2 regions of the Psychrobacillus sp. FSL W7-1493 genome follow, and region 1 is predicted to be linked to the other one. Evidence: a T-box and tRNA genes for the amino acid it is inferred to sense, from the RefSeq annotation. Region 1 holds a T-box; the other holds one or more tRNA genes.
The links. The T-box of region 1 lies ahead of serS (serine--tRNA ligase). A T-box ahead of a tRNA ligase gene usually reads a tRNA of that ligase, here a tRNA-Ser.

Region 1 (11,157 bases):
TGTCCGGAGTTCCTGATTTCACACTGCCAAGAAAAGCCTCTAACGAGGTGGGAGGTGCCCGTACCGCAAACCGACACAGGTAGTCGAGGAGAGAATCCTAAGGTGAGCGAGAGAACTCTCGTTAAGGAACTCGGCAAAATGACCCCGTAACTTCGGGAGAAGGGGTGCTCTTTTGGGTGAATAGCCTAGAAGAGCCGCAGTGAATAGGCCCAGGCGACTGTTTAGCAAAAACACAGGTCTCTGCAAAACCGTAAGGTGAAGTATAGGGGCTGACGCCTGCCCGGTGCTGGAAGGTTAAGAGGAGTGCTTAGCGCAAGCGAAGGTGCGAATTGAAGCCCCAGTAAACGGCGGCCGTAACTATAACGGTCCTAAGGTAGCGAAATTCCTTGTCGGGTAAGTTCCGACCCGCACGAAAGGCGTAACGATCTGGGCACTGTCTCAACGAGAGACTCGGTGAAATTATAGTACCTGTGAAGATGCAGGTTACCCGCGACAGGACGGAAAGACCCCGTGGAGCTTTACTGTAGCTTGATATTGAATTTTGGTGCAACTTGTACAGGATAGGTAGGAGCCTTAGAGCCCGGAGCGCCAGCTTCGGAGGAGGCGTCGGTGGGATACTACCCTGGTTGTATTGAAATTCTAACCCATACCCGTAACCCGGGTAGGAGACAGTGTCAGGCGGGCAGTTTGACTGGGGCGGTCGCCTCCTAAAGTGTAACGGAGGCGCCCAAAGGTTCCCTCAGAATGGTTGGAAATCATTCGAAGAGTGTAAAGGCAGAAGGGAGCTTGACTGCGAGACCTACAAGTCGAGCAGGGTCGAAAGACGGGCTTAGTGATCCGGTGGTTCCGCATGGAAGGGCCATCGCTCAACGGATAAAAGCTACCCCGGGGATAACAGGCTTATCTCCCCCAAGAGTCCACATCGACGGGGAGGTTTGGCACCTCGATGTCGGCTCATCGCATCCTGGGGCTGTAGTCGGTCCCAAGGGTTGGGCTGTTCGCCCATTAAAGCGGTACGCGAGCTGGGTTCAGAACGTCGTGAGACAGTTCGGTCCCTATCCGTCGTGGGCGTAGGAAATTTGAGAGGAGCTGTCCTTAGTACGAGAGGACCGGGATGGACACACCGCTGGTGTACCAGTTGTTCTGCCAAGGGCATCGCTGGGTAGCTATGTGTGGACGGGATAAGTGCTGAAAGCATCTAAGCACGAAGCCCCCCTCAAGATGAGATTTCCCATTACGCAAGTAAGTAAGATCCCTCAAAGACGATGAGGTAGATAGGTTCGGGGTGGAAGCGTGGCGACACGTGCAGCTGACGAATACTAATCGATCGAGGACTTAACCAAATGGTTTGTTTCTAATATGATGTCTTTTATCCAGTTTTGAGTGAACAACTCAAAAGTCTAGTGATGATGGCGAAGAGGTCACACCCGTTCCCATACCGAACACGGAAGTTAAGCTCTTCAGCGCCGATGGTAGTTGGGGGTCTCCCCCTGCAAGAGTAGGACGTCGCTGGGCAACTAAAGGAAGTCGTCACCGAGTAATCGGTGGCGGCTTTTTTGTTTTGTTTAAAATGAAAAAAAAAGCCGAAGGCACTCTCTCCCTAAGCAAGTAGGCGAGAAGCCGGAGGGGCAAAGAGTTCGAGGAAGCAAGGAAGAGAGGCTCGGAGCGTATGGCATACGCGAGAACCGAACGACTGCGGCTGACGAAGAAATCTGCCGCCCATCTGGTTTCGCAGCCGCCGATGGTAGTTGGAGGGTCGCCCCTGCAAGAGTAGGACGTCGCTGGGCACCAAAGAAAGTCGTTACCGAGTAATCGGTGGCGGCTTTTTTGTTTGGTCTTTTTATTTTTAAAGGAACAAGCCGAAGGCTATCACTCTCCCTAACCACAGATGTGAGAATAGCTTAGAAGCTCTTTGCGATTTTCTAGTTTCAAATAAACTTTCATAAGAATATTACATAGGTAAAAATTAATGATATATATAGCAATCTACCAGTAAAATACTTACCAATAGGCAGTGACACAAGCAGGTATAGTGAGGCAGATAATACATCACACCTGTGCGGTCTAATGCTCACGCCACAGGAAGCGTCTGTCAGAGCAGACATCAATTAAAAGCATATAAATATCGATATTACTCTTAGAGAAAGTTCAGTTTATATATTTATCTATTAAAATAGGTGTTATGGACTCAAACCTAGTTTCAACTTAATAGTTTTTAATCTTTTAATAGACAAAGTAATAAAATAATTGCAAGAAAAGTCGGAATATATATATTATTTATCGATTCTTGACAGTCTATGTGCCCGCTGATAACCTTGTAATAATATTTAATTATAGAGGAGGAAGTCAGCGTAATGTGGGAATCGAAATTTCAAAAAGAAGGTTTAACATTCGACGATGTTTTATTAGTTCCAGCTCAATCAGAGGTTTTACCAAAGGATATTAATTTATCAGTACACTTAACATCAAAAATCAAATTAAATATTCCGGTGATCAGTGCTGGTATGGATACTGTTACAGAGGCGAAAATGGCTATTGCTATGGCACGCCAAGGTGGACTAGGAATTATTCATAAAAACATGAGCATTGAGGAACAAGCAGAACAAGTGGAAACAGTTAAACGTTCAGAGAATGGCGTTATCACGGATCCTTTTTATCTAACACCGACTCATCAAGTTTATGATGCAGAGCATTTAATGGGGAAATACCGCATCTCTGGGGTTCCTATAGTAAATAATGAAGAAGAACTAAAACTAGTTGGAATAATTACGAATCGTGACCTACGTTTCATTCAAGATTATTCTTTACCAATTAATGAAGTAATGACTAAAGAACAGTTAGTGACTGCTGCAGTTGGTACTACATTAGAACAAGCTGAAAAAATCCTTCAACAATACAAAATAGAAAAATTACCAATCGTTGATGATAACGGAATCCTTAAAGGCTTAATAACTATTAAAGACATTGAAAAAGTAATTGAGTTTCCTAACGCTGCTAAGGATCAACACGGTCGATTGTTAGTAGGAGCTGCAGTTGGAGTAACAAGTGATACAATGATTCGTGTACAAAAGTTAGTGGCTGCACAGGTAGATGTAATTGTTATTGATACAGCTCACGGACATTCTAAGGGCGTAATAGATGTAGTGAAGGAAATAAGAGCAACCTATCCAGATTTAGATATTATTGCTGGAAATGTCGCAACTGGTGCTGCTACAAAGGCTTTATACGAAGCTGGTGCAGATGTGGTGAAAGTCGGGATTGGTCCAGGTTCAATTTGTACTACTCGTGTAGTAGCAGGAGTTGGTGTGCCACAAATTACAGCTATCTATGATTGTGCTACTGAAGCTCGCAAGGCTGGAAAAACGATTATTGCCGATGGCGGTATTAAATTCTCTGGTGATATTGTAAAAGCTTTAGCTGCTGGAGGACATGTAGTTATGCTAGGTAGTCTACTTGCTGGAACTACGGAAAGCCCAGGGGAAACAGAGATTTTCCAAGGGAGACGTTTTAAAGTTTACCGAGGAATGGGTTCTATTGCTGCAATGGAAAAAGGTTCTAAGGATCGCTATTTCCAAGAGGATGCAAAGAAATTAGTTCCAGAAGGTATTGAAGGTCGTCTTCCATACAAAGGTCCACTTTCTGATACAATTCATCAGCTTCTTGGTGGAGTTCGAGCAGGTATGGGGTATTGTGGTACAGGTACTTTAGAAGACCTACGAGAAAATGCACAATTTATTCGCATGACTGGTGCTGGCCTACGAGAAAGTCACCCACACGATGTACAAATAACAAAAGAAGCACCAAACTACTCTATCTCTTAAAATAAGTAGAAACTTTCGCACCCATTTCACGTCTATATATAGGCCGAATGGGTGCTTTTTTAAAGTGTTATGCACCTAGTTCAAAAAGTATGATAAAATGAGCATTGATAATAGAAAAAGTGGAGGTACAGTAGTGAAGAAATATTGGAAAACAACAATGGTAAAGTGGCTAGTACTTCCGATGTTGCTTGTGTCTTTAGTAGGTGGAATGCCAACTAACACAAAAGCAGAGGAAAGTTTAAATTTAAATGTTGATGCAGCAATCTTAGTAGATGCTGATTCTGGAAAAATTCTTTTTGAGCAAAATGCAGATGCAGCTTTAGGAATTGCAAGTATGACAAAAATGATGACCGAATATCTTCTTTTTGAAGCAATAGAAGAAGGTAAAATTTCATGGGAACAACAATATTCAGTAAATGAATATACATATAAAATTTCTCAAGATCGTCGTCTAAGTAACGTGCCTCTACGCGAGGATGGTACTTATTCAATTCGTGAATTATATGAAGCAATGGCAATCTATTCAGCCAATGCAGCAACTATTGCAATAGCAGAAACAATTGCTGGAACTGAAGAAAACTTTGTGAAGTTAATGAATGAAAAAGCTTCAGAAATGGGCTTAGAAAACTATAAATTTGTAAATTCAACAGGCTTAAACAACGCAGATTTACAAGGCATGCATCCGGCAAGCACAGGAGCAACAGATGAAAATGTCATGCCTGCTAGCTCGGTGGCAAAATTAGCTTATCTTCTGATGAAAGACTATCCAGAAGTGTTAGAGACAACAAAGATTCCTCATAAAATTTTTCGCGAGGGCACATCGGATGCTATCAAAATGAGTAACTGGAACTGGATGCTACCAGGACTAGTTTACGAATATGAAGGCGTAGATGGTTTGAAAACAGGAACAACAGATTTTGCAGGACATTCCTTTACCGGAACTGCTGAAAGAAACGGTATGAGAGTAATCGCTGTAGTCATGAAAGCAGTAGACGCTAACGGAAAAGGAAGTTATGAAGCTAGATTTGACGCAACTAGAGCGTTATTTGATTTTGGTTTTGCCCAATTTACTAAAGTAGAGCTAATACCCGAAGGATATAAAATTCCTGGTCATAAAACTTTGAAAGTAAATAAAGGAAAAGAAGATACGGTTGCAATTGCAGTGAAAGAACCTATCTCTATGCTGATCAAATCCAGTGATAAAGATCTGTACAAGCCTGTTTTCACTCCATTAGAAGACAAGCTAGAAGCAGAAGTCAAGAAGGACACAGTAGTAGGAAAAGTCCATCTTGAAAAATCTGAAGGTACTGATTATGGGTACATTACTGGCGATCAAGGAAGTGTTGATGTAGTAACAACAGAAGCTGTAGAAAAAGCAGGTTGGTTTAGTTTAATGCTACAAGGCATCGGCAAATTCTTTAGCGGATTATGGGATAGTACAACAGATTTTGTTGGTGGTTTATTTTAAATCTCTATAAAAAAGCACTGAAACTCTATATGGGTTTCAGTGCTTTTAGTTTGCAATGGATGTTATGACTTCTCTATTTTGATTGCCCGCATAAGTTCATGTATGGAGGACGAAAGATTTGTAAAATCTAGTCCACCGAAACCTAAAACTAACCTTGGAACAGTTTCGTCAATGGGAGAGGTTATATACTTATGCAAACCATAGATTTGAATGTTAGCTTGTTGGGCAAGAGAAACAAGCTCCTCTTCCTTCCTATCTGTCTGGATGGTTAATAGAAGATGCATTCCTGCCTGTTCCCCTGAAAGTTTAACAATAGGCTCATACTCTGAAAGTGTCTTCGTGACAATTTCCAGCTTTCTTTTATAAATTTTACGCATTTTATTTAAGTGCTTTGCAAAGTGACCGTCCTCCATAAATTTTGCAAGTATATGCTGATCCATGCGTGGTACAGTAGCAGAATAATAATAGTATTTGTCCTTATATTGCTTTATAAGCGTGTTTGGAAGGACAGCGTAGGCAATCCTTAAGGAGGGCATGAGAGACTTCGAAAATGTGCTTAAGTAAATTACACGGTCGTTTTGATCCATACCTTGTAAAGAAGGTATTGGTTTTCCTGTATATCTAAACTCACTGTCATAATCATCTTCAATAATATATCGTTTCTCTTCCTGATAAGCCCATGCTAGCAGTTGACTTCTGCGTGAGGCTGACATAACAGAACCAGTTGGAAATTGATGAGATGGTGTAACATACATAACCGTTGTATTAGTTTTCTCCAGCTCCTCCACCACTAACCCTTCCTCGTCTACTGGAACAGCAACAGACTTTTCCTCATTCTCTAAAAAAAGGTGATGGGATAATGGATACCCAGGATTTTCGTAACCATAAACGGCTTTGTCACCAAGAAGACGAACGAGAAGTGGCATGAGTTGTTCTGTACCTGATCCTAAAATAATTTGCTCTGGTCTGCTTTTTACACCACGGGATTGATAAAGATAGGACGATATTTGTTGTCTTAGTATATAGTCTCCCTGAGGATGTCCTAGCTGCAATAGATCTTTATGGTCTTCATGAGCTAATTCTTTTGCGTATTTTCTCCAAAGAGTAAAAGGAAAAGAATCTTCATCTATCTTTCCCGGTGAGAAGTCTATATGGAAGGAAGTAGCTTTCTCTTCTTTTCCAACAGGAGTATCTTCCTTTTCAATCAGAGCTAGCTCTTCTATGTTTTGGACAAAATACCCTTTTCTTGGCTCCGAATTAATATATCCTTCTGCGACAAGCTGACTATAGGAAAGCTCGATCGTTGTTTGACTTAGATCTAGGTATTCAGCTAGCTTTCTTTTAGATGGAAGCTTTTCTCCTTCCTTAATATGACCTTGCACAATGGCATCTTTTAAAAATTTATATAATTGTTCATATAATGGCAGATTTGTGTTCTTTTCTAAAGGAAGCATGAGAAAATCCATTGTATCATCCAATCTGACCATGTTCATTTTATTGTTTCTGGCACTTTTCATATGGTCAAATACCATTATACTAAATTTTATAACAATTAGGAGGTATATAGGATGAATTTACATATGACAGGAACAGAGCTAGTAAAAAGAGGTATGGCTGAGATGCAAAAGGGTGGAGTTATAATGGATGTTATTAATGCGGAGCAGGCTCGTATTGCAGAGGCAGCAGGAGCCGTGGCAGTTATGGCATTAGAACGTGTGCCATCTGATATTCGTGCTGCGGGCGGAGTGGCTCGTATGGCCGATCCTCGCATAATGGAAGAGGTAATGAGTGCTGTAACGATTCCAGTCATGGCTAAAGCGCGTATTGGACACATCACGGAAGCCAGAATGCTTGAAGCAATGGGTGTGGATTATATTGACGAATCAGAAGTACTGACCCCAGCGGATGAGGAGTATCACCTTCGAAAAAGTGAGTTTACTGTTCCATTTGTTTGTGGGTGTAAGGACCTGGGAGAGGCTGCTCGACGTATAGGAGAAGGTGCATCCATGCTTCGCACAAAAGGGGAGCCTGGGACAGGGAATATTGTAGAAGCAGTTCGTCATTTGCGTAAGGTAAATGCCCAAGTGAGAAAGATTGTGCATATGGATGAGGATGAATTAATGACAGAGGCAAAAATTCTTGGAGCACCATATGAAATTTTATTGCAAATTAAGCACAAAGGAAAATTACCAGTAGTAAATTTCGCAGCAGGAGGAGTTGCAACTCCAGCAGATGCTGCACTAATGATGGAGCTAGGAGCAGATGGAGTGTTTGTCGGTTCAGGTATATTTAAATCCGATAATCCAGAGAAATTTGCTCGCGCTATTGTAGAGGCAACTACTCATTATCAAGATTATAAATTATTAGTGGAGATTTCAAAGGATTTAGGAATCCCTATGAAGGGAATAGAGATTTCTCGTTTATCAACTGCTGAGCGTATGCAAGATCGAGGGTGGTAAGATGGTCACAATAGGAGTGCTTGCTCTTCAAGGAGCTGTTACGGAACATATCCGTTCAGTGGAGGAATGCGGAGCAAAAGCAGTAAAGATTAAAACAAAAGAAGACTTGAAAGGAATAGATGGCTTAATCCTACCTGGTGGAGAAAGTACCGCAATGCGCAAGCTTATAGACCGTTTTGATTTACTAGGTTGTTTAAAGCAGTTTGCAGATTCAGGCAAGCCTATATTTGGTACTTGTGCTGGTCTAATATTATTAGCAAAGCAAATTCAAGGTCAGGATACACATCATATTGGTGTGCTACAAGCAACTGTCGCAAGAAATTCCTTCGGTCGTCAGGTGGATAGCTTTGAAACTAATTTAGATATTCAAGGGATAGCGACTGATTTTCCAGCCATTTTTATAAGGGCTCCACATATTGTCGAAGTAGATAAGAGTGTAGAAATTCTTGCTACCCATGAAGAACGAATCGTAATGGCAAGACAGAATCATATATTGGGATGCTCCTTTCATCCCGAATTAACAAATGATCATCGTATAACTGCCTATTTTATACAAATGGTTCAGGAATCGCTTGCCAAACCGGTCAACCTATAGTAAAGTATGGTTAATTTCATGATTTAAAAAACGATGATAGGAAGTAGTAGCAAGTAAGTTTTTTTTAGAGAGTCAGCGGCTGGTGGGAGCTGATAAAAGCGCTTGTGAATCCGTCCTTTGAGTTGCGCAGCTGAAAAATAGGTAAGCTGTGGCCGGTTGAAAAGCCGTTATTAGACAAGTGGATCTGAGATGTCAGATCAATCAGGGTGGCAACGCGGGTAGCTCTCGTCCCTTTTATAAGGGATGGGGGCTTTTTTGTCGTTTTTTATGAATTTAAATCTGGTTAATAGGCCAAAAATATCAAGAGGAGGAAATCATATGTTAGATGTAAAATTTGTACGTGATAATTATGAAGAAGTGAAAGCTAAACTTGCGAAGCGTGGAGAAGATATCTCCGAGTTCGATCAATTTCTTCCTTTAGACCAAAAGCGTAGAGAATTAATAGCAAAAACAGAAGTACTAAAGGCAGAAAGAAACGAGGTTTCTCAAAAAATCTCACAAATGAAACGAAATAAAGAGAATGCTGATGATGTAATCGCTCGCATGCGTGAAGTAGGCGATGAGATTAAAGCATTAGATGAAGAACTACGCCAGGTAGAAGAAAAATTTGAATATATGATGATGCGCATTCCAAATATTCCACATGATGACGTTCCAATTGGCGATTCTGAGGATGATAATGTTGAAATTCGTAAATGGGGAGAGGTCCCTGCGTTTAACTTTGATACAAAGGCTCATTGGGATATCGCCACAGATTTAAAAATTGTGGACTTTGAACGAGCTGCAAAAGTAACTGGAAGCCGTTTTGCTTTTTACCGTGGTTTAGGGGCAAGATTAGAGCGCGCGCTATGGAATTTCATGATGGACCTTCATTCAGAAGAGCATGGCTATGAAGAAATGCTACCACCATATATGGCAAACCGTATGAGCCTAACAGGTACTGGACAGCTTCCAAAGTTTGAAGAGGATGCTTTCTTAGTTAACGAGGAGGATTATTTCTTAATCCCAACGGCTGAGGTGCCAGTAACTAACTTCTACCGGGATGAAATTTTAGATGGAGCTGATCTTCCACAAGCCTTTACTGCTTTTAGTGCTTGTTTCCGTTCAGAGGCTGGTTCTGCAGGTAGAGATACACGCGGGCTAATCCGTCAGCATCAATTTAATAAAGTTGAGCTGGTACGTTTTGTTAAACCAGAGGATTCATACGAGCAATTGGACCTTCTAACAGGACATGCAGAAAAGGTTCTTCAGCTTTTAGGACTTCCATATCGTGTGCTACGTATGTGCACAGCAGATCTTGGATTCACTGCAGCGAAGAAGTATGATATTGAAGTATGGTTACCAAGCTATGGCGAATATAAAGAAATTTCTTCATGCAGTAACTTCGAGGACTTCCAAGCTCGTCGTGCTGGAATCCGTTTTAGAAGAGAACCGGGTGCTAAACCTGAGTTTGTACACACATTAAACGGTAGTGGACTAGCAATCGGACGCACAGTAGCTGCCATCCTAGAAAATTATCAGCAACCAGATGGATCAGTTAAAATCCCAGAGGTCCTACAACCATACATGGGCGGAAAAACAATTATTAAATAAAGAAAAGCGGAACCGCCTATGTCTGCCCCGACAGGCAAATGGGGAAAAGTGAGGAGGCAGCTCTTCAGCCACCAGAACTTTTATTCATTTGACCCCGAGGGACAAGGTGCTGGAGCTAGCCAAAAAGAAAAGCGCAAGCACCTATCTCTGCCCCGACAGGCAAATGATCCGTTATAAGATACTTTTAATGATATAAAAGTAAGAACCAAAAACGCCTAGAGTTCTAAGCGTTTTTGGTTCTTTTTCTTTAGTCGTAGCTCTCGAAAGAAAGTCGTTAGTAAGTTACCACAGGTTTCCGCAAGAACCCCTTCCGTTACCTCACAGACATGGTTGAATCGAGTATCATTTAAAAGCGTATACAGAGAGGCTACACACCCTGCCTTCATGTCTCTCGCACCATATACTACTCGAGGGATACGTGACTGTAATATTGCTCCTGCACACATAGGGCAAGGCTCTAAAGTAACATAAAGGGTTGTTTCTTCGAGTCTCCAGCTACCAATTTTGGCACATGCCTCTTGAATAGCCAGAAGTTCTGCATGTGTCGTTGCATTTTGGGTCGTTTCTCGTAGATTGTAGGCACTCCCAATTACCTCATTTTTATGTACGATAATAGCTCCGATCGGAACCTCACCTATGGCAGCAGCCTTTTTTGCTTCCTCAATTGCTAAATTCATATAATATTCATCCATTTGGAGTCAACTCCTTACGCGTATTTTAGCATGTTTTGTAGATAACGTGCATATTCTGATTTGAAGGAGTGATGCGATGATTTATACAGTTAAGTTAGGTGATAGCTTATATTCTATTGCAAGACAAAATGGTACTAGTGCGGCTACTATTGCTTCCATCAATGGCTTGCCGAACCAGGATGTATTGGTCGTTGGACAATCATTAGTCCTACCCTCTACTCCAAGTCCAAATCGGCCAATGATTGAAACCAATTTATATGTGGAATGGTATACCGAGGCACCATCTGAAACAGTTATTAGCCAAGTAGAAAATGTAGCCTCTCTATTAACCTACATGATGCCATTTGCTTTTGAAGTTAAAAGAGATGGATCATTGACTAAAATGGATTGGGGAAGGTTGCCAGAAGTTGCTGCGGCAAATAACGTGGAAGAAGTTGTTATAATAGTCAATATTGAAGAAGGTGCTTTTAGCGACACATTAGCTCATACCATTTTTACGAATGAGGAAGTGAAGCAAAGAGTATTTGAA
Region 2 (11,157 bases), 1.3 Mb from region 1:
GGCATCTCGCTGTCACTACAGGATGGGCCCGCGGCGCATTAGCTAGTTGGTGAGGTAACGGCTCACCAAGGCGACGATGCGTAGCCGACCTGAGAGGGTGATCGGCCACACTGGGACTGAGACACGGCCCAGACTCCTACGGGAGGCAGCAGTAGGGAATCTTCCACAATGGACGAAAGTCTGATGGAGCAACGCCGCGTGAGTGAAGAAGGTTTTCGGATCGTAAAACTCTGTTGTGAGGGAAGAACAAGTACGAGAGTAACTGCTCGTACCTTGACGGTACCTCATTAGAAAGCCACGGCTAACTACGTGCCAGCAGCCGCGGTAATACGTAGGTGGCAAGCGTTGTCCGGAATTATTGGGCGTAAAGCGCGCGCAGGCGGTCCTTTAAGTCTGATGTGAAAGCCCACGGCTCAACCGTGGAGGGTCATTGGAAACTGGGGGACTTGAGTACAGAAGAGGAAAGCGGAATTCCAAGTGTAGCGGTGAAATGCGTAGAGATTTGGAGGAACACCAGTGGCGAAGGCGGCTTTCTGGTCTGTAACTGACGCTGAGGCGCGAAAGCGTGGGGAGCAAACAGGATTAGATACCCTGGTAGTCCACGCCGTAAACGATGAGTGCTAAGTGTTAGGGGGTTTCCGCCCCTTAGTGCTGCAGCTAACGCATTAAGCACTCCGCCTGGGGAGTACGGTCGCAAGACTGAAACTCAAAGGAATTGACGGGGGCCCGCACAAGCGGTGGAGCATGTGGTTTAATTCGAAGCAACGCGAAGAACCTTACCAGGTCTTGACATCCCGCTGACCGGCCTAGAGATAGGCTTTTCCCTTCGGGGACAGCGGTGACAGGTGGTGCATGGTTGTCGTCAGCTCGTGTCGTGAGATGTTGGGTTAAGTCCCGCAACGAGCGCAACCCTTGATCTTAGTTGCCAGCATTCAGTTGGGCACTCTAAGGTGACTGCCGGTGATAAACCGGAGGAAGGTGGGGATGACGTCAAATCATCATGCCCCTTATGACCTGGGCTACACACGTGCTACAATGGACGGTACAGAGGGTCGCAACCCCGCGAGGGTGAGCAAATCCCATAAAACCGTTCTCAGTTCGGATTGTAGGCTGCAACTCGCCTACATGAAGCCGGAATCGCTAGTAATCGTGGATCAGCATGCCACGGTGAATACGTTCCCGGGCCTTGTACACACCGCCCGTCACACCACGAGAGTTTGTAACACCCGAAGTCGGTGGGGTAACCCTTTTGGGAGCCAGCCGCCGAAGGTGGGACAGATGATTGGGGTGAAGTCGTAACAAGGTAGCCGTATCGGAAGGTGCGGCTGGATCACCTCCTTTCTAAGGATATATTCGGAATACAGATTTTTATCTGTATCTTAACGTTTTGCAGTTCAGTTTTGAATGTTCATTCTATATGAGCATTTAAAGCTTTTTAACTTGTTCTTTGAAAACTGGATAAAACGACATCAAAAAAAGAAACAAACGCAAGATATTCAAATTGTGATCACTTACGTGATTGCAAGTGTAGTACTTTTAACTTTTAGGTTAAGTTAATAAGGGCGCACGGTGGATGCCTTGGCACTAGGAGTCGATGAAGGACGGCACTAACACCGATATGCTTCGGGGAGCTGTAAGTGAGCTTCGATCCGAAGATTTCCGAATGGGGAAACCCACTGTCCGTAATGGGGCAGTACATTTGCGTGAATACATAGCGCATCTGAGACACACCCAGGGAACTGAAACATCTAAGTACCTGGAGGAAGAGAAAGAAAATTCGATTCCCTGAGTAGCGGCGAGCGAAACGGGAAGAGCCCAAACCAAGAGGCTTGCCTCTTGGGGTTGTAGGACACTCTATACGGAGTTACAAAAGAATGAGCTAGACGAAGCGACCTGGAAAGGTCCGCAGGATAGGGTAAAAGCCCCGTAGTCAAAAGTTCATTCCCTCCAGAGTGTATCCTGAGTACGGCGGAACACGTGAAATTCCGTCGGAATCCGGGAGGACCATCTCCCAAGGCTAAATACTACCTAGTGACCGATAGTGAACCAGTACCGTGAGGGAAAGGTGAAAAGCACCCCGGAAGGGGAGTGAAATAGACCCTGAAACCGTGTGCCTACAAATAGTCAAAGCCCGTTAACGGGTGATGGCGTGCCTTTTGTAGAATGAACCGGCGAGTTACGATTACATGCGAGGTTAAGTTGAGAAGACGGAGCCGCAGCGAAAGCGAGTCTGAATAGGGCGAATGAGTATGTGGTCGTAGACCCGAAACCAGGTGATCTACCCATGTCCAGGATGAAGGTGAGGTAACACTTACTGGAGGTCCGAACCCACGCACGTTGAAAAGTGCGGGGATGAGGTGTGGGTAGCGGAGAAATTCCAATCGAACCTGGAGATAGCTGGTTCTCTCCGAAATAGCTTTAGGGCTAGCCTCAAACGTTAGAATCTTGGAGGTAGAGCACTGTTTGGACTAGGGGCCCATCCCGGGTTACCGAATTCAGACAAACTCCGAATGCCAATGATTTATGTTTGGGAGTCAGACTGCGAGTGATAAGATCCGTAGTCAAGAGGGAAACAGCCCAGACCACCAGCTAAGGTCCCAAAGTATTTGTTAAGTGGAAAAGGATGTGGCGTTGCTTAGACAACCAGGATGTTGGCTTAGAAGCAGCCATCATTTAAAGAGTGCGTAATAGCTCACTGGTCGAGTGACGCTGCGCCGAAAATGTATCGGGGCTAAACAAATCACCGAAGCTGTGGATTGATACCTTTGGTATCAGTGGTAGGAGAGCGTTCTAAGGGCGTTGAAGTCAGACCGGAAGGACTGGTGGAGCGCTTAGAAGTGAGAATGCCGGTATGAGTAGCGAAAGATGGGTGAGAATCCCATCCACCGTATGACTAAGGTTTCCTGAGGAAGGCTCGTCCGCTCAGGGTTAGTCGGGACCTAAGTCGAGGCCGATAGGCGTAGACGATGGACAACAGGTTGATATTCCTGTACCACCACCCCACCGTTTGAGTGATGGGGGGACGCAGTAGGATAGGGTAAGCGTGCTGTTGGTTATGCACGTCCAAGCAGTGAGGTGTGAGTGTAGGCAAATCCGCACTCTGTAACATTGAGCTGTGATGGCAAGGACGTATGTCCGGAGTTCCTGATTTCACACTGCCAAGAAAAGCCTCTAACGAGGTGGGAGGTGCCCGTACCGCAAACCGACACAGGTAGTCGAGGAGAGAATCCTAAGGTGAGCGAGAGAACTCTCGTTAAGGAACTCGGCAAAATGACCCCGTAACTTCGGGAGAAGGGGTGCTCTTTTGGGTGAATAGCCTAGAAGAGCCGCAGTGAATAGGCCCAGGCGACTGTTTAGCAAAAACACAGGTCTCTGCAAAACCGTAAGGTGAAGTATAGGGGCTGACGCCTGCCCGGTGCTGGAAGGTTAAGAGGAGTGCTTAGCGCAAGCGAAGGTGCGAATTGAAGCCCCAGTAAACGGCGGCCGTAACTATAACGGTCCTAAGGTAGCGAAATTCCTTGTCGGGTAAGTTCCGACCCGCACGAAAGGCGTAACGATCTGGGCACTGTCTCAACGAGAGACTCGGTGAAATTATAGTACCTGTGAAGATGCAGGTTACCCGCGACAGGACGGAAAGACCCCGTGGAGCTTTACTGTAGCTTGATATTGAATTTTGGTGCAACTTGTACAGGATAGGTAGGAGCCTTAGAGCCCGGAGCGCCAGCTTCGGAGGAGGCGTCGGTGGGATACTACCCTGGTTGTATTGAAATTCTAACCCATACCCGTAACCCGGGTAGGAGACAGTGTCAGGCGGGCAGTTTGACTGGGGCGGTCGCCTCCTAAAGTGTAACGGAGGCGCCCAAAGGTTCCCTCAGAATGGTTGGAAATCATTCGAAGAGTGTAAAGGCAGAAGGGAGCTTGACTGCGAGACCTACAAGTCGAGCAGGGTCGAAAGACGGGCTTAGTGATCCGGTGGTTCCGCATGGAAGGGCCATCGCTCAACGGATAAAAGCTACCCCGGGGATAACAGGCTTATCTCCCCCAAGAGTCCACATCGACGGGGAGGTTTGGCACCTCGATGTCGGCTCATCGCATCCTGGGGCTGTAGTCGGTCCCAAGGGTTGGGCTGTTCGCCCATTAAAGCGGTACGCGAGCTGGGTTCAGAACGTCGTGAGACAGTTCGGTCCCTATCCGTCGTGGGCGTAGGAAATTTGAGAGGAGCTGTCCTTAGTACGAGAGGACCGGGATGGACACACCGCTGGTGTACCAGTTGTTCTGCCAAGGGCATCGCTGGGTAGCTATGTGTGGACGGGATAAGTGCTGAAAGCATCTAAGCACGAAGCCCCCCTCAAGATGAGATTTCCCATTACGCAAGTAAGTAAGATCCCTCAAAGACGATGAGGTAGATAGGTTCGGGGTGGAAGCGTGGCGACACGTGCAGCTGACGAATACTAATCGATCGAGGACTTAACCAAATTGTTTGTTTCTAAGATGTCAGTTTATTCAGTTTTGAAAGAATAAATTTTTATTAAAAAAACACTTGTAATAATCTACATAGTTGATATAATAAAACTTGTCTTTCAATAATTATTCAAGTCTAGTGATGATGGCGAAGAGGTCACACCCGTTCCCATACCGAACACGGAAGTTAAGCTCTTCAGCGCCGATGGTAGTTGGGGGTCTCCCCCTGCAAGAGTAGGACGTCGCTGGGCTTGCAATAAAAATACATAAAATCACATTTTAATACCCAGGAGGATTAGCTCAGCTGGGAGAGCATCTGCCTTACAAGCAGAGGGTCGGCGGTTCGAGCCCGTCATCCTCCACCATTACTTACTCCTGCCGGAGTAGCTCAACTGGTAGAGCAACTGACTTGTAATCAGTAGGTTGAGGGTTCAAGTCCTTTCTCCGGCACCATTTTCCGAGCCATTAGCTCAGTTGGTAGAGCATCTGACTTTTAATCAGAGGGTCGAAGGTTCGAGTCCTTCATGGCTCATTCACTTTTGTGAAATAAATATGCGGGTGTGGCGGAACTGGCAGACGCACTAGACTTAGGATCTAGCGCCGCAAGGCGTGGGGGTTCGACTCCCTTCACCCGCACCATTTAATTTAATAACCGAGCGGAAGTAGTTCAGTGGTAGAACACCACCTTGCCAAGGTGGGGGTCGCGAGTTCGAACCTCGTCTTCCGCTCCAAAGATTCACTAAGTGCCGGGGTGGCGGAACTGGCAGACGCACAGGACTTAAAATCCTGCGGTAGGTGACTACCGTACCGGTTCGATTCCGGTCCTCGGCACCACTTTTAAGTAACATTAGCGCCCGTAGCTCAATTGGATAGAGCGTCTGACTACGGATCAGAAGGTTGTGGGTTCGACTCCTGCCGGGCGCGCCAATATATATACGGGAAGTAGCTCAGCTTGGTAGAGCACTTGGTTTGGGACCAAGGGGTCGCAGGTTCGAATCCTGTCTTCCCGACCAGTTATTAATAAAAATTTGGGGCCTTAGCTCAGCTGGGAGAGCGCCTGCCTTGCACGCAGGAGGTCAGCGGTTCGATCCCGCTAGGCTCCACCAAATATAAAATTTTCTTTTAAAGTTCCTGGCGGCGTAGCTCAGCTGGCTAGAGCATTCGGTTCATACCCGAAAGGTCGTGGGTTCGACTCCCTCTGCCGCCATCTTAAGGACCTTTAGCTCAGTTGGTTAGAGCAGACGGCTCATAACCGTCCGGTCGCAGGTTCGAGTCCTGCAAGGTCCACCAACATAATTTTTCGGAGGAATACCCAAGTCTGGCTGAAGGGATCGGTCTTGAAAACCGACAGGCGGGTCATACCGCGCGGGGGTTCGAATCCCTCTTCCTCCTCCATCTTATTGTTAGTGGGAAATTATACATAACATCTATGCAAGTAAGCTTGGAAACGGAAAAGTTATTAAATACATAGTTGATTTAAATTTCAACGATTTTATTGTCGCGGGGTGGAGCAGTTCGGTAGCTCGTCGGGCTCATAACCCGAAGGTCACAGGTTCAAATCCTGTCCCCGCAACCAAATGGTCCCGTGGTGTAGCGGTTAACATGCCTGCCTGTCACGCAGGAGATCGCCGGTTCGATCCCGGTCGGGACCGCCATTTATTATTCAATATGTTAGAGATTTAGGATAAGCAAGCAAATCGAGGAAGCAATCGAACGAAAGAAGAAGCGTACTAAAGTACGTGACTGAATGAGTGAGTGAAGCTGACAAAGAGTTGTGCCGCTTAGCGTAAATCGAAGAGGCTCAGTAGCTCAGTCGGTAGAGCAAAGGACTGAAAATCCTTGTGTCGGCGGTTCGATTCCGTCCTGAGCCACCATTTATCACGCGGGTGTAGTTTAGTGGTAAAACCTCAGCCTTCCAAGCTGATGATGAGAGTTCGATTCTCTTCACCCGCTCCAATTAATGGGCCTATAGCTCAGCTGGTTAGAGCGCACGCCTGATAAGCGTGAGGTCGATGGTTCGAGTCCATTTAGGCCCACCATTATTCCGAAGTAGCTCAGTGGTAGAGCAATCGGCTGTTAACCGATTGGTCGTAGGTTCGAGTCCTACCTTCGGAGCCATATATATGGGGAAGTACTCAAGTGGCTGAAGAGGCGCCCCTGCTAAGGGTGTAGGTCGGGCAACCGGCGCGAGGGTTCAAATCCCTCCTTCTCCGCCATATATAAGGCCCCTTGGTCAAGCGGTTAAGACACCGCCCTTTCACGGCGGTAACACGGGTTCGAATCCCGTAGGGGTCATAACTTTAAAAAGACAATCACTTCGGTGGTTGTCTTTTTTATTTTATCTTTATGATATGTAAGGATCGTTATAACACTGCAGGTCCTTAAGGGAAGAGGTATTAAGAAAAGTAATGTATTTATTGTAGTAAATCTATACTGCACTTAATTATAATAACTTCCCTGTCATGTTTGTGAAATTCCTTTCAAATATTGTTAGCAGAACGATTACATTAAAGTGATCGAGTAGGTTCTACATTATAGCATTTGGAGCGTTATCTTCTTGTGAAGAGATTTACTCCTAAAAGTTCTTCCACCGACCGATTATCAGGTAAAACCGACCGATTGTTGAAGGGAACCAACCGATTATTATGCCTAACCGACCGATTATTGAACAAAACCGTCCGATTCTAAAGAAACTACTCAAAATCTATTATTTGGTTAGATTTTTCTTTCTTCGTTTACACTTCTCCAACCTCTAATTTAAACTTCACAAATAAAAAAGCCAGGAAGCGTTTAACTTCCTGACTGATCATCATATTAAAAATCCTATTAACAAGCCAATACCTAAAAGAAATACGAAAATGGTATTGGTAAGTGCGGTGTTTTTCATTGCTAATCCAACTTCAAGGTGATTCTCTTTAGATTTAAATAGCTTTATAGCATCTAGTGGTTTCTTAGCACTTAGGAAGACTAGTAAAGCCCAAGGTGTAATAATTTGTAGAATTACTAGTAAGATGATCCATACATAAGAAACGATAAAAAATAAGGCTAACACATTAATAGCATTGTCTCTACCTATTAAGATAGCCATTGTTTTCCTACCGCCTTTTGTATCCTCTACAATATCTCGAATATTATTAGAAAGCATAATAGCAGCGACAAGCAGAGTGCTAGGGATAGATAGGAACAAGGCAAAGTTTGGTATAGAACCTACCTGAATGTATGTAGCAATTAAAACAATAAACATTCCCATAACCACGCCACTGAATAGTTCTCCAAACGGTGTATAAGCTATTGGGTAAGGTCCACCGGTATATAAGTATCCAATGAGCATACAAACGGCACCAATGATCAATAAAAGCCAAGATGATTGGGAACAAATATAAATACCTAACAGAGCGGCTAGGACGTATAGTACTAAGGCTAGTTGAAGCACTGTCTTTGGTTTGACACCATTGCGGACTATTGCGCCACCAATGCCGATAGATTCTTCACTATCTAGACCTCTTTCAAAGTCGTAGTACTCATTAAACATATTCGTAGCAGCTTGTATAAACAAGCACGCAATGAGCATTGCTAAGAATAAAGGCCAATCAATATTTACGTAATAAAGGGCAATCATTGTACCTAAAAATACAGGGGCAAACGATGCAGTTAACGTGTGTGGTCTTGTTAACTTCCACCATATACGCCAGCCTTTATCAGCTTGTAGTTCTTGTGACATATAAATTTCTCTCCTTTTAAAGAATCAACTTCAATTTTAGCATACATTTGTAGCTAAATGTGTGCCGAAACGCGGAGAAAGTTGTATGATAAAGGGTAGAGTAATAAAACATGAACTTAAACTAGCAGGTAATTTATACGGAGGTCATATATATGCCGAACACCACCGGGCAAAATAAATCAACATTACGTTTTTATACAGAAACAATAGAAGTATCTAGAATGTCTGCTCATGCTTTTTTTGAGGCAGGAGAGGATTACTATAAAGGGAAACGATTCTTTTGGCAAAACAAAGAGAAAACGTTCACATTGGTTGGACTTGGACATGCCTATGTTCTGTCTAATGATTTAGAGAAAAATAGATACACCGATATAGCTCAAAAATGGGACGACCTTTGTGCATGCTCATTAATAGAGAAAGCAGATGTGTCTCCAATTCTATTTGGTGGATTCTCTTTCGATCCTTCAAATAATATATCATCGGAATGGAATAGCTTCCCGTCTAGTTTTTTTGCTGTGGCTACATTTCAATTAGTCATACAGGACGACCAGGCTTTTGTAAGTATTCATCATATTACAGAGGAAGAGGACAGCTCTGCAGCTTTTGAGCGTTTACGTATAGAAAGAGATACATTAATTCATACAGCTCAAGTGAAAGAACTAAAGGTCCATAAAAAGCCACATCTTCTTCAACGAGAAGATAGATTAAAGGAAGAATACTTATCAGCGGTTGAAACTGTAACGGAAAGAATTCGTAATAAGGAAGTAAACAAGGTAGTCATTGGGCGCTCCCTAAAGTTAACCTTTGATGATATCTTTTCACCATCTACAGCAATTTACAATGCATCGATGGAGCAACCTGAAAGTTATTTATTTGGTCTTGAGAAAGAAGACAAGACTTTCTTTGGGGCGACTCCAGAGAGATTAGTAAAACTGGAAAATGGCAAGGTTGAATCTGCTGGTTTGGCTGGATCCGTTCGAAGAGGAAAAGACCAAGTGGAAGATAAGAAGCTTGGAGATGCGCTATTATCGGATAATAAAAACTTAATGGAACATGAATATGTTGTTCAGATGATTAGAAAAGTATTTGAGCAATATTGTGAGCAGGTTAAGATTCCAGCTAGACCAAAGCTTATGAAAATAAGAGATATTCAGCACTTGTTTACACCTATAGAGGGAAAAATTAAAGGAAGCTCTTCTCTTTTCGAGTTTGTAGAAGCTATGCATCCGACACCAGCACTTGGTGGTGAACCTCGACAAGAGGCCATTGAGATTATTAGAGAATCTGAACAAATGAACCGTGGTTACTATGCCGCTCCAATCGGCTGGGTGAATGCCGAGGGAGATGGAGAGTTTGCGGTAGGTATTCGTTCCGCTCTCATAGAAAACCAATACGCTTATTTATATGCTGGAGGCGGATTAGTTTCCGAGTCCACCTCTTTAGAAGAGTTTGAAGAAACAAGAGTCAAATTCCGACCAATGCTTCGAACTTTGGGAGGAAATATGAATGACTAACGCGAGCTTTCTAACATCTTATGTCAATCAATTTGTAGAAACTATTAAACAAGCGGGCATAGAGGATATCGTGCTATGCCCAGGATCTAGATCCACTCCTTTAGCATATGGGTTTGCAAAAACGACAGGCTTTAACTTATATAGACAAATTGATGAGCGTTCTGCAGGATATTTTGCTTTAGGAATTGCCAAAGCGAAAAAGAACCCTGTTGTTCTATTGTGTACTTCTGGTACTGCTGCTGCGAATTTCTTTCCGGCGATAGTGGAAGCATATTATGCAAGAATACCATTACTTATTGTGACAGCGGATCGCCCACATGAACTTAGAGAGGTAGGTGCTCCTCAAGCGATAGACCAAATACATCTATTTGGTAAGCATGTAAAATGGTCGGTTGATTTTCCCTTACCTGAGGAAAGAGAAGAAAGCCTCGCGTTTATAGAGAGACATATTCATCGTGCAGTTTCTTCTACTAGGAATGCACCGATGGGACCAGTTCATATCAACGTGCCGTTTCGTGAGCCACTATTGTTAGAAATGGATCGGCCTGCTTCCGTGCCTCAAATGCAGCAAACAGAATTAGGGATGCTTGTGCCAAGTAAAGAATGCATCCATTGGTATACTCAGTTAATAACAGACACAGAGAAGGGACTTATTATTGCAGGGGATTCCTTAAACTCAACAGTAGGTTTCTGGGAGTTTGTGAAAGCTATACAATGGCCAGTACTAGCGGATCCATTGTCCACGCTTCGAAGTAATGTACCTAAGGATTGTATGCATTTATGTATAGACCAATATGACGCTATTTTAAAAAGTGAAGTGTTTATGCAATCAGCTATCCCTAATGCTGTCATTCGTTTTGGAGCTCAGCCGGTTTCTAAGCCTCTTATGAAGTTTTTAGAGGCAAACCCTCCTAAAACCTTTATAGCTGTAGATGAAAGCCCATTATTTAGAGACTCTCTTCATGTCGTAACCCATCACTTACAAGTAGATCCGTCATCTCTTTGGTTGCAGGTAGGAGAAAAACAACCATCTAGCTATCTAGAAAATTGGTCTAAGGCCAATGATATAGCAACGAATCATATTCAGACGTATATTTCAGAGCAAACAGACGAGGGTGCCTTAGCAGGAACATTATTTGAGGTGCTTCCAGACAAAACGGATTTAATAGCTAGTAGCAGCATGCCTATACGTGATGTAGATACCTTTTTCAATAAAACCGCTAAGGATATCCATGTATATGCCAATAGAGGAACAAACGGAATTGATGGAGTCGTGTCTACTGCTTTAGGAATTCAAGTAGCAACTAAAAGACCTGGCTATCTATTAATCGGGGATTTGGCATTTCTCCATGATGTAAATGGATTAATAGTCACTCGTTTTAGCGAAACAGATTTAACCATTGTTATTATGAATAATGATGGAGGGGGCATATTCTCTTACTTGCCACAATCTACGGAAAC

Region 2: it encodes a tRNA-Ser, which carries the amino acid that the T-box ahead of serS (serine--tRNA ligase) is inferred to sense. The anticodon was not compared.

Annotation. Positions count from the first base shown of each region.
Region 1 is NZ_JBBOSB010000001.1:17,419-28,575, reverse strand. It holds rRNA gene MKX96_RS00155 (23S ribosomal RNA) at 1-1,343, shown strand, start outside; rRNA gene rrf (5S ribosomal RNA) at 1,400-1,515, shown strand; gene guaB (IMP dehydrogenase) at 2,355-3,821, shown strand; gene MKX96_RS00140 (serine hydrolase) at 3,979-5,289, shown strand; gene pdxR (MocR-like pyridoxine biosynthesis transcription factor PdxR) at 5,352-6,806, opposite strand; gene pdxS (pyridoxal 5'-phosphate synthase lyase subunit PdxS) at 6,858-7,748, shown strand; gene pdxT (pyridoxal 5'-phosphate synthase glutaminase subunit PdxT) at 7,750-8,343, shown strand; T-box leader at 8,368-8,579, shown strand; gene serS (serine--tRNA ligase) at 8,662-9,936, shown strand; gene tadA (tRNA adenosine(34) deaminase TadA) at 10,152-10,628, opposite strand; gene MKX96_RS00110 (glycosyl hydrolase family 18 protein) at 10,705-11,157, shown strand, end outside.
Region 2 is NZ_JBBOSB010000001.1:1,292,256-1,303,412, forward strand. It holds rRNA gene MKX96_RS06510 (16S ribosomal RNA) at 1-1,341, shown strand, start outside; rRNA gene MKX96_RS06515 (23S ribosomal RNA) at 1,547-4,475, shown strand; rRNA gene rrf (5S ribosomal RNA) at 4,597-4,712, shown strand; tRNA gene MKX96_RS06525 (tRNA-Val) at 4,751-4,826, shown strand; tRNA gene MKX96_RS06530 (tRNA-Thr) at 4,839-4,914, shown strand; tRNA gene MKX96_RS06535 (tRNA-Lys) at 4,921-4,993, shown strand; tRNA gene MKX96_RS06540 (tRNA-Leu) at 5,016-5,100, shown strand; tRNA gene MKX96_RS06545 (tRNA-Gly) at 5,118-5,192, shown strand; tRNA gene MKX96_RS06550 (tRNA-Leu) at 5,207-5,295, shown strand; tRNA gene MKX96_RS06555 (tRNA-Arg) at 5,312-5,388, shown strand; tRNA gene MKX96_RS06560 (tRNA-Pro) at 5,398-5,474, shown strand; tRNA gene MKX96_RS06565 (tRNA-Ala) at 5,492-5,567, shown strand; tRNA gene MKX96_RS06570 (tRNA-Met) at 5,595-5,668, shown strand; tRNA gene MKX96_RS06575 (tRNA-Ile) at 5,675-5,751, shown strand; tRNA gene MKX96_RS06580 (tRNA-Ser) at 5,764-5,856, shown strand; tRNA gene MKX96_RS06585 (tRNA-Met) at 5,961-6,037, shown strand; tRNA gene MKX96_RS06590 (tRNA-Asp) at 6,041-6,116, shown strand; tRNA gene MKX96_RS06595 (tRNA-Phe) at 6,260-6,335, shown strand; tRNA gene MKX96_RS06600 (tRNA-Gly) at 6,344-6,417, shown strand; tRNA gene MKX96_RS06605 (tRNA-Ile) at 6,424-6,500, shown strand; tRNA gene MKX96_RS06610 (tRNA-Asn) at 6,505-6,579, shown strand; tRNA gene MKX96_RS06615 (tRNA-Ser) at 6,587-6,677, shown strand; tRNA gene MKX96_RS06620 (tRNA-Glu) at 6,685-6,756, shown strand; gene MKX96_RS06625 (1,4-dihydroxy-2-naphthoate polyprenyltransferase) at 7,271-8,182, opposite strand; gene MKX96_RS06630 (isochorismate synthase) at 8,335-9,696, shown strand; gene menD (2-succinyl-5-enolpyruvyl-6-hydroxy-3-cyclohexene-1-carboxylic-acid synthase) at 9,689-11,157, shown strand, end outside.